3 regions of the Kosakonia oryzendophytica genome follow, and region 1 is predicted to be linked to each of the others. Evidence: predicted binding sites of a transcription regulator. Region 1 holds the regulator's gene; each other region holds the start of a gene.

Region 1 (3,522 bases):
CCAACGACAGGTGCAATGAAAATTGCGGCGCTGGACGCCAAAGATGCGCCGCGCTTTGACTACCGTGCCATTCAGTTGGATGTCGGTCGTAACTTCCACAGTAAGGATGCGGTGTTGCGTCTGCTGGATCAGATGGCTGCCTATAAACTGAATAAATTCCACTTTCATCTCAGCGATGATGAAGGCTGGCGTATTGAGATCCCAGGCTTGCCGGAGCTGACCGATATTGGCAGCAAACGTTGTCACGATCTGAGCGAAAAAACCTGCCTGTTGCCGCAACTGGGTTCTGGCCCGGATAGCAACAACAACGGAAGTGGTTTCTTTACCCGCGCGGATTACATCGACATTCTGAAGTATGCGAAAGCCCGGCAGATCGAGGTTATTCCGGAAATTGACATGCCTGCCCATGCGCGTGCAGCCGTGATCTCTATGGAAGCCCGTTACGATCGACTGATGAAAGAGGGCAAAGCGCAGGACGCGGCGCAGTTCCGCTTGCTGGATCCAACGGATACCTCCAACACTACCGGGGTACAATTTTATAACCGTACCGGCTACCTTAACCCTTGCCTCGACTCATCACGCAATTTCGTCGACAAAGTGATCGGTGAAATCCAGCAGATGCATAAAGAGGCGGGCCTGCCGCTGCAAACCTGGCATTTTGGCGGTGATGAGGCAAAAAATATTTACCTGGGCGTTGGGTATACCGATCAGAAGAACCCGGAAGCAGGTAAGGGCATCATCGATAAAAGCAAGCAGGACAAGCCGTGGGCGAAGTCGCAGGCGTGCCAGGCGATAATTAAAGAGGGAAAAGTAACGGATGTTGAGCATCTTTCCAGCTATTTTGGTATTGAAGTCAGCAAACAGGTGAAAGCCCGCGGCATTACTACAATGCAAGCCTGGCAGGATGGTCTGAAAGATGCCAAAGACGCATCGGTATTCGCCACCGATCATGTCAACGTGAACTTCTGGGATACGCTCTACTGGGGCGGTTTTGACTCGGTTAATGACTGGGCGAACAAAGGGTTCCGCGTTATCGTTTCCAACCCGGATTATGTCTATCTTGATTTTCCGTATGAAGTAAACCCGCAAGAGAGCGGTTATTACTGGGGCACGCGCTTTAGCGACGAACGTAAGATCTTCAGTTTCGCGCCGGACAATATGCCGCAAAACGCCGAAACTTCTGTTGACCGTGATGGCAACCCCTTTAGCGCGAAGTCTGATAAAACATGGCCTGGGGCGTATGGTCTCTCCGCGCAGTTGTGGAGCGAGGTGGTGCGTACCGATAACCAGATGGAGTATATGATCTATCCGCGTCTGGTTGCGGTGGCGGAGCGCGCATGGCATCGGGCGGCCTGGGAGCAGGACTACAAAGCCGGTCGTGAGTATAAAGGTGGTGAAACGCACCTCGTCAATGTTCGTGCCCTGGATAAAGACTGGACACGCTTTGCCAACGTGTTAGGCAGCCGCGAGCTGGCGAAACTCGATAAAGCGGGTATTCACTACCGCTTGCCAGTGCCAGGCGCTCGCGTGGTGGGGGGCGTGCTTGAAGCCAACACCAGCTTCCCTGGCATGGTGGTGGAGTACTCTACCGACGGCGGCAAACACTGGCAGCGTTATGACGATAGCGCCCGCCCGAAGGTGAGTGGTGAAGTGCAGGTGCGTACCGCCAGCCCGGACGGGAAACGCGTAAGTCGTGTGGACAGTGTAAAGGCGTGATCGCTGTGTAAGCCGGATAAGGCGCAGTCTGCTGCAGTTATCCGGCAACCAAAAAAAGCCAACCGTCAGGTTGGCTTTTGGCATATCAGAATGGATTATTTCGCGTCGTGCGCGCTTTCATCTTCGCGGCAGTCACCTTCAGCGCAGTGGCCATACAGGTAGAGACTGTGGTTCGTCAGACGAATGCCGTGTTTGGCGGCGATTTCACGCTGACGCGCTTCAATAGAATCATCACTGAATTCGATCACTTTGCCACAATCGAGGCAAATCAGGTGATCGTGGTGATGTTGCTGGGTCAGTTCAAAAACGGACTTGCCGCCTTCGAAGTTATGACGGGTCACAATGCCGGCGTCATCGAACTGGTTCAATACACGGTAAACCGTAGCCAAGCCGATCTCTTCGCCCATGTCGATCAGTCGCTTGTATAAATCTTCCGCACTGACATGATGGTTATCCGGCTCCTGAAGCACTTCCAGGATTTTTAACCGAGGAAGCGTGACTTTCAGGCCGGCCTTCTTTAATGCGGTATTGTTGTCAGTCATGCGGAATCTGTCCTGTTGCTATACGATTCACTTCCTTAGGGGAAGTTATAGGAATGCACCTGGGATAATGCGTCTCATTATAGAACTGCCATGTCTAAATGAAAACTGCAAGCCCTCAAGTAAAGTAAGCTTATAAAACGTGGGGTCGCCGACAAAGTCCTGTGCGGCAGCCCAAGTTTAGCAGGGCTTATTGTACAGTGATGAAGAAAAAAGTTAAAAATTTGTAGCAATTATTTCCATCGCTTATACCTATTAATACGGCGCAACCCACAGGCTACGCCGTAAATATCAGGCATTAATGATGTCGTCCAGGTGCAGCTCTTCCGACACCTGCTTAACCCATTTCTTCACGCGTTCCGCGGTCAGTTCCGGCTGACGATCTTCATCAATCGCCAGACCCACAAAGTGGTCATCATCCACCAGACCTTTAGACGCTTCAAAATGGTAACCAGCGGTCGGCCAGTGGCCCACGATAGTCGCACCGCGCGGTTCAATGATGTCACGGAGAGTTCCCAGGGCATCACAGAAATACTCTGCGTAATCTTCCTGATCGCCACAGCCGAACAGGGCGACTAATTTACCGTTGAAGTCTACTTCTTCCAGCGTCGGGAAAAAGTCATCCCAGTCGCACTGCGCTTCGCCATAATACCAGGTTGGAATGCCGAGCAGCAGAATGTCATAGCCTTCGAGATCTTCTTTGCTGCTCTTGGCAATGTCATGTACATCGGCAACGTCTTTACCAAGCTGACTTTGAATCATTTTCGCGATATTTTCGGTGTTACCGGTGTCGCTGCCGAAGAAAATGCCTGTAATTGCCATGAGTAAAATAACCTCTTGAAACTTAATGAGATGGTGGTGGCGTTTAGCCCACAGATAAGGGCAATCATAGCAGAACAGGGAAGCACGCGGAAACAGCTATCGCGCCGGACTGCACTCTATGACACATGAAAAGAGGCGTAAAAGCGGTGATTCGGAGGATTCGCTATCCGCGTAAGGCGTTGAGCTGGGCCAGCAGCATCTCTTCAATAAGCTCGCTACGGCTCATTTCACGGGCGTCCGCCAGCTCATTTAGTGCCTCTACCGCTTCAACATTCAGTTTTAATTCAACGCGTTTGAGCCCGCGAACTTTATCGCGTTTGAGCTGATTACGTTTGTTGATGCGCAACTGTTCATCGCGCGCGAGCGGGTTGGTCTTGGGCCTTCCCGGACGACGCTCATTCGCGAACAGATCTAGTGTCGTACGGTCCGTTTGTTCTTTAGCCAT
Region 2 (3,522 bases), 400 kb from region 1:
GCGCGCCTCCCAGCGCGCCCATACTTTTTAATAAACGGCGCCGGGAAGGCTCACTGACGCCGCTGTTATCATGTTCACTCATGGTTTAATCCAGTCCCAGCACACCGCGTAATTGTGCGAGATCTTCCGCAAGCGTGGTGATCGGCCCTTTCAGCGCATTGCGATCCGCATCGGTCAGCTTGTCATACGTTTCATAACCATCTTTAGTGCGGTATTTCGCCAGAATAGTGTCCACTTTTTTGAAGTTGGCATCGACTTTGGCCAGCAGTTCACCGTTATCTTTTTGCAGCTGCGGACGCAGCAGATCAACAATTTTCTGCGCACCGTCGACGTTTGCCTGGAAGTCCCACAGATCCGTGTGGCTATAGCGATCTTCTTCACCGCTGATTTTGCTCGCCGCTACTTCTTCAATCAGCCCAGCTGCGCCGCCAACCACTTTAGATGGCGGGAACGCCAGCTCATTGATGCGAGTCTGCAAATCAGCCACATCGGTGTAGAGCTGATCGGCATAATGGCCCATATCTTTGGTGCTATTGTCGCCAAACAGGGCTTTTTCCAGACGGTGGAAACCGGTGAATTTCGGATCGGCGGCTTTATGCTCGTAATCATCTTCACGGGCGTCAATGCTACCATCCAGATCGGAGAACAATTCAGCAATCGGCTCAATGCGCTCGTAGTGTTGGCGGGTCGGGGCATACAGGGCTTTCGCTTTTTCGATATCCCCTGCTTTCACGGCATCGGTAAAGGCTTTGGTACCCGTCACAAGCTGAGCGGTTTCCGCAACCACATAGGCTTTATAGTCGGCAATCGCCGTGCTGAGGCTCAGCAGCGCTTCACCTTTTGCCGCATCGGCAGTGGCTTCGCCCTTCACTATCAGCTTGCCTTTCGGGTTGGTTAACAGACCGCAGGTCATGTCATATTCACCCGGTTGCAGGTTAGCCGTCAGTTTCTGGCTAAAGCCCGGCGCAATGTTTTCACGCTCTTCCACCACCATTACACCTTTGAGGATCTCCCACTCCAGCGCTTTCTGGCTATGGTTAACGATCACAAACTGTGTTTTACCGACGTTCACCGTCAGGTTCATCGGTTCACACTGTTTGTCCGTGACCGTCACTTTCACCTGCGGTACATCCGCGGCCTGTGCCGCGAAAGCGCAAGAAAACAGTGCGGCGATCCCTACCTGTAATGCATTACGACGAAAATGAATTGCCATGACCCTTCCCTTAAATAAGTATGTTGTAACTACAGCAACCAATAAGCGAGATTACGGTGCAGCCCTGGAAGGCTGCGAACCGGCGCGTGGTGGCATAAAAAACAGCAGCAGCGCCGGGATCAAATAGAGGAAATAGATGAACACTTCGCTCACGCTCGGTGTTTCCTGATAGCCGAAGATCCCCTCCAGCAAAGTGCCAGTGAGTGAATGCGTGGTCAGAACGTTGCTTAAATCGAAGGCCACATCCTGGAAATGATTCCACAGACCGGCTTCATGGAAGGCGCGAATCGCACCGGCAGCCAGCCCTGCGGCAACCAGCAGAATAAACAGGCTGGTCCATTTGAAAAACGCGCCCAAATTGAGACGAATACCGCCCCAGTAGAGCAGAAAACCGAGCACCACTGCCGTCGCAAGACCGAGTATCGCGCCGACGGGCGGCCATATGCCCACATCCTGTTGGAATGCGGCCAGCAGGAAAAATACCGACTCCAGTCCTTCACGCGCCACGGCGAAAAAGACCATCATGATCAGCGCCCAGCCATGGTTGTTGCTGCGCGCCAGTGCGTTATCTACCGCCTGCTCCAGTTGCACTTTGACGTTACGCGACACTTTACGCATCCAGAACACCATCCAGGTGAGGATCACAACGGCAATCACCGCAACAATTCCTTCAAACAGTTCCTGCTCTCGCTGCGGAAACTCTCCCGTGGTTGCGTTAATGGCAATGCCCAGGCCAAGACACAGAGCCGAAGCGAGGAACACACCCAGCCACATCACGCCAATCCAGCGCCCCCGATGCGTACGTTTGAGGTAGCTGGCGATGAGGCTAACGATCAACGCCGCTTCGAGGCCTTCACGTAACATAATGAGAAATGGAACAAACATGGAGAACGCCCCTAATGTCATGCGCAGTCAGTGGTTGCAAAGAAAAGTAAATTCGTTTGATAGTGATTATCATTACGGCGAACAGAAACTCAAGCGAAAAATGATGAGAATGATAACCAGATGTAAACGCAGAGCAGACTAACTACCGGGCCGGCGCTTTATGCAGAAGTGGTTGAAATACTGCAAAAACTTAGCTTACAAATCGTTAACTTTGTATTTACCGCACGCCGCCGCTATGGCTAAATAAACGTCCTGTTTACCTGCCCCTTTAGAGATATGATCAATTTTCTGCACTTTCTGCTGGCGTTAGTGGTGATCCTTGCGCTGGCCTGGCTGGTCAGTTTCGACCGCCGACAAATCCGCATCCGTTTTATTCTGCAACTGATTGTCATTGAGTTCGCACTGGCATGGTTTTTTTTACATGCCCAGAGTGGCCTGACGCTGATTAACTATGTTTCCGGTTTCTTTGAAGCCCTGCTGAAATTTGCTGGGCAAGGCACGGGTTTTGTTTTCGGGGGTATGAGCGAAAAAGGGTTAGCCTTTATTTTCCTGGGCGTCTTATGCCCTATCGTGTTTATTTCCGCGTTGATTGGTATTTTGCAGCACTGGCGTATTCTGCCCATTTTTATTCGTCTGATTGGCACGCTGCTATCGAAACTGAATGGCATGGGCAAGCTGGAGTCCTTTAATGCCGTCAGTTCACTGATCCTCGGTCAGTCAGAAAACTTCATTGCCTATAAAGGGATACTGTCAGACCTCTCCTCACGCCGCCTGTTCACTATGGCCGCCACGGCCATGTCGACGGTGTCGCTGTCCATCGTGGGGGCATATATGACCATGCTGGATGCCAAATATGTTGTTGCGGCATTGATCCTCAATATGTTCAGCACTTTTATTGTGCTGTCGGTCATTAACCCGACACGCCCGGAAGCAGAAGCTGAAATCAAACTGGAAAAACTCCACGAATCGCAAAGTTTCTTTGAGATGCTCGGCGAGTATATTCTGGCTGGTTTTAAAGTGGCGATGATCATTCTGGCGATGCTGATCGGCTTTATTGCGTTAATCAGCGCAATCAATGCGCTCTTCAGCGCACTGTTCGGCATCAGCTTCCAGCAGATCCTCGGCTATGTGTTCTATCCGCTGGCCTGGCTTATCGGCATCCCGCTGAGCGATGCGCTGCATGCGGGCAGTATTATGGCAACCAAACTGGTGGCGAACGAATTTGTGGCAATGATCGAACTGCAAAAAATTGCCGCAGAAATGTCGCCGCGCGGGCTGGGTATCCTCTCAGTCTTCCTGGTGTCGTTTGCCAACTTTGCCTCTATCGGCATTGTTGCCGGTGCGATTAAGGGTCTGAACGAGCCACAAGGCAACGCCGTTTCCCGTTTCGGCCTGCGTCTGGTTTACGGCGCAACGCTGGTGAG
Region 3 (3,522 bases), 2.3 Mb from region 1:
TTGCCTTGCAGGTAGCTGAGCCAGCAGCCGAGACTGGCGGCGGAGGTGAGGATAAACAGGGTGGATACAAAGTCCATGCAGCCGCGCGCAATCAGCGCACCGGCCAGTAACAGCAGGCTGTCCCCCGGTAAAAACGAAGCAGGAAGCAGGCCGTTTTCCAGAAACAGCGTGGCGAACATCACAAAATAAACAACGCCAACAACATGCGGGTTAGCCAGCGCAGCAAAGTCGTGTTGCCAAAGCGCAGCGATAATATCTTGAATAACAGCCATGGACGTTCCTGTGGTACCGCGTAGAGGAGGCTATTGTACTCCAACTCGCCAAAAACACCTTGATCCGGGGCGCAAGAAACAGAGAATTTTCTGAAGCTTTACCCCGGTTAGCCTGGTTTACACGATACGCTGGAATCCTGCAGCTAAATCTTCAATCAGATCGTCAACATTCTCTAAACCAATATGCACCCGAATTAAGGTACCGGTGAAGTCCACTTCATCATCCGGGCGGATCGCCGCTATCTGTTCCGGCTGGTTGGCCAGAATTAACGACTCATAACCGCCCCAGGAGTAGGCCATGCTGAACAGTGAAAACGGATCGAGGTATTGCGACAGTTCTTCATGGGTTAAGCGTTTAGTTAATACAAAGGAGAACAGGCCGCTGCTGCCGGTAAAGTCACGTTTCCAGTACTCATGCCCTTTGCTTCCAGGCAGCGCCGGATGATTCACCCGCGCCACTTGCGGGTGCGTCGCCAGCCATTCGGCAATTTTTAAACTGCTTTCATGGTGCTGACGCAGGCGCACGCCCAATGTACGCAAACCGCGGCTGGTCATATACGCGGTATCCGCATCCAGCATTTGCCCCATCAGATAGGCGTTTTCACGCAGTTGCTCCCAACAGCGGGCGTTGGAAACGGCGGTGCCCACCATCGCGTCTGAGTGACCAATCAGGTATTTGGTGCCTGCCTGAATCGAGATATCAATATCAAACTCCAGCGCTTTGAACAGGATGCCAGCCGCCCAGGTGTTATCAATCATAATGATGGCGTTCGGGGCCACGCTTCTCACCGCCTGAACAATCGCCGGAACGTCATGCACCTCCATGGTGATGGAGCCGGGAGATTCCAGGAACACCACTTTCGTATTGGGTTGGATGAGATGCACAATGCTGGCGCCAATCATCGGGTCAAACCAGCTGGTGGTGACGCCCAGTTTGGCGAGAATTTTGGTGCTGAAATCCTGGGTCGGTTCATAGGCGGTGTTGGTCATCAGCACATGATCGCCTTGCTCAACGAACGCCAGAATGGTGTTAGCCACCGCCGCGGCGCCGCAGGGGAAAAGCGCGCATCCGGCGCCGCCTTCCAGTTCACACATCGCTTCCTGTAATGAGAAGTGTGTTAGCGTACCGCGGCGACCATAAAACAGTTCGCCGTTTGCCCGGTTGCGGGTAGCGTGTTTTTTGGCTTCCACCGTTTCGAAGACCAGGGAAGAGGCGCGTTGGATCACGCTGTTCACCGAGCCTAGTGTATATTTTTTGCTGCGCCCTGCGTTTACCAGAGCGGTATCAAGATGCTTCGCCGTCATTTTCGCTCAACCTGTTTTTATACGTCTGGATGTCCAGACTACCATGATTGTGGGTTGATGCATCCCTGTTTGCGGTGCGGGTGTTAATTTTTTCTACGACCTGTTCAGTCGCGCGGGTTTACTGCGTGAGCGCAAAGAAAATGGCTTTCAATTCAGGCACTATGTAAATAGTAATGAGAACTACTATCAATTCGACATCATTTTGATATGATGGCGCTCAGTTTTTGTGATTTGCGTCGCGGAGAAACACAGTGGGTAATAATTTGATGCAGACGGATCTATCCGTGTGGGGTATGTATCAGCACGCCGACATTGTCGTTAAAGTGGTAATGATCGGCCTGATTCTGGCGTCCGTGGTGACATGGGCTCTGTTTTTCAGCAAAAGCGTTGAGATGATGGCGCAAAAGCGCCGCATCAAGCGCGAGCAGACCCTGCTGGCTGATGCCCGCTCACTGGACCAGGCCAGCGAAATCGCCTCCTCCTTCCATGCGAAAAGCCTCAGCACCCTGTTAATCAACGAAGCCCAGAACGAGCTGGAGTTATCCGCAGGCAGCGAAGATAACGAAGGCATTAAAGAGCGCACCGGGTTCCGCCTGGAGCGTCGCGTGGCGGCGACCGGGCGTTATATGGGGCGCGGTAATGGCTATCTCGCCACTATCGGCGCGATCTCTCCGTTTATCGGTCTGTTCGGTACCGTGTGGGGCATCATGAACAGCTTTATCGGCATCGCGCAGACGCAAACCACGAACCTCGCTGTTGTGGCGCCGGGTATTGCCGAAGCGCTGCTGGCTACGGCGATCGGGTTGGTTGCTGCCATTCCGGCGGTGGTGATTTACAACCTTTTTGCGCGCATGATTGGCAGTTACAAAGCCACCCTCGGCGATGTTGCCGCGCAGGTTCTGTTACTGCAAAGCCGCGATCTTGACCTGGCTGCCAGCAATGCGCAGCCGGTGCGTGCGGCTCAGAAATTACGTGTAGGTTGATACGCCATGGCAATGCGTTTGAATGAAAACCTGGACGATAACGGCGAAATGCACGAAATCAACGTAACGCCGTTTATCGACGTTATGTTGGTGCTGCTGATTATCTTTATGGTGGCCGCACCGCTTGCCACGGTGGATGTGAAAGTGAATCTGCCGGCATCCTCCAGCCAGCCACAACCGCGCCCGGAAAAGCCAGTCTACCTCTCTGTAAAAGCGGATAACACGATGTTTATCGGTAACGATCAGGTGACGGATGACACGATGATCAACGCACTGAATACGATGACGGAAGGTAAAAAAGACACCACCATCTTTTTCCGTGCGGACAAAACCGTAGACTACGAAACAATGATGAAGGTGATGGATACGTTGCATCAGGCGGGGTATCTGAAAATCGGTCTGGTCGGTGAAGAGGTCGCGAAAGCGAAGTAATCTGCCCTTGCCAAACGTAAAAAAGCTGGCTCTCGCCAGCTTTTTTTTCACCTGCTTATCCGAGATGTTCGCCGCCTGTGACGCCATGCACTTCGGCCGTGACGTAGCTCGACTCCTGGCTTGCCAGATAAACGTAGACGGGGGCCAGCTCAGCCGGTTGTCCGGCGCGTTTCAATGGCGTTTGCTGGCCGAACTGCGGCAGTTTCTCCTGCGGCTGACCGCCAGAAATCTGCAATGCTGTCCAGATTGGCCCTGGCGCCACGATATTGACGCGGATCCCTTTTTCCGCCACCTGTTTTGCCAGCCCGCGACTGTAATTGAGAATAGCCGCTTTGGTGGAGGCATAGTCCAGCAGGTGTGTACTTGGCTGGTACGCCTGGATTGATGAGGTGGTGATGATGCTACCGCCGCGTGGCAGCAGTGGGATGGCTTCCTGAGTTATCCAGAACAGCGCAAAAACGTTCACCGTGTAGGTCTGAATAAATTGCTCGGTGGTCAGATTAGCAATCTCTTCAATTGCGGTTTGTCTG

Evidence for each region. The regulator Fur, encoded in region 1, represses iron uptake genes when iron is present. The targets are predictions, from matches to a motif close to ATAATAATGAGAACNACTATCAA.
Region 2: the regulator Fur is predicted to act here: its motif matches at 2,155-2,177, upstream of efeU (iron uptake transporter permease EfeU).
Region 3: the regulator Fur is predicted to act here: its motif matches at 1,745-1,767, upstream of exbB (tol-pal system-associated acyl-CoA thioesterase).

The regions. Positions count from the first base shown of each region.
Region 1 is NZ_CP115659.1:3,567,145-3,570,666, reverse strand. It holds gene O9K67_RS17330 (beta-N-acetylhexosaminidase) at 1-1,716, shown strand, start outside; gene fur (ferric iron uptake transcriptional regulator) at 1,812-2,258, opposite strand; gene fldA (flavodoxin FldA) at 2,547-3,077, opposite strand; gene ybfE (LexA regulated protein) at 3,241-3,522, opposite strand.
Region 2 is NZ_CP115659.1:3,169,928-3,173,449, forward strand. It holds gene efeB (iron uptake transporter deferrochelatase/peroxidase subunit) at 1-82, opposite strand, end outside; gene efeO (iron uptake system protein EfeO) at 86-1,213, opposite strand; gene efeU (iron uptake transporter permease EfeU) at 1,265-2,098, opposite strand; gene O9K67_RS15390 (NupC/NupG family nucleoside CNT transporter) at 2,375-3,522, shown strand, end outside.
Region 3 is NZ_CP115659.1:752,560-756,081, forward strand. It holds gene yghB (DedA family general envelope maintenance protein YghB) at 1-272, opposite strand, end outside; gene metC (cystathionine beta-lyase) at 390-1,577, opposite strand; gene exbB (tol-pal system-associated acyl-CoA thioesterase) at 1,829-2,560, shown strand; gene exbD (TonB system transport protein ExbD) at 2,567-2,992, shown strand; gene O9K67_RS03665 (SDR family oxidoreductase) at 3,048-3,522, opposite strand, start outside.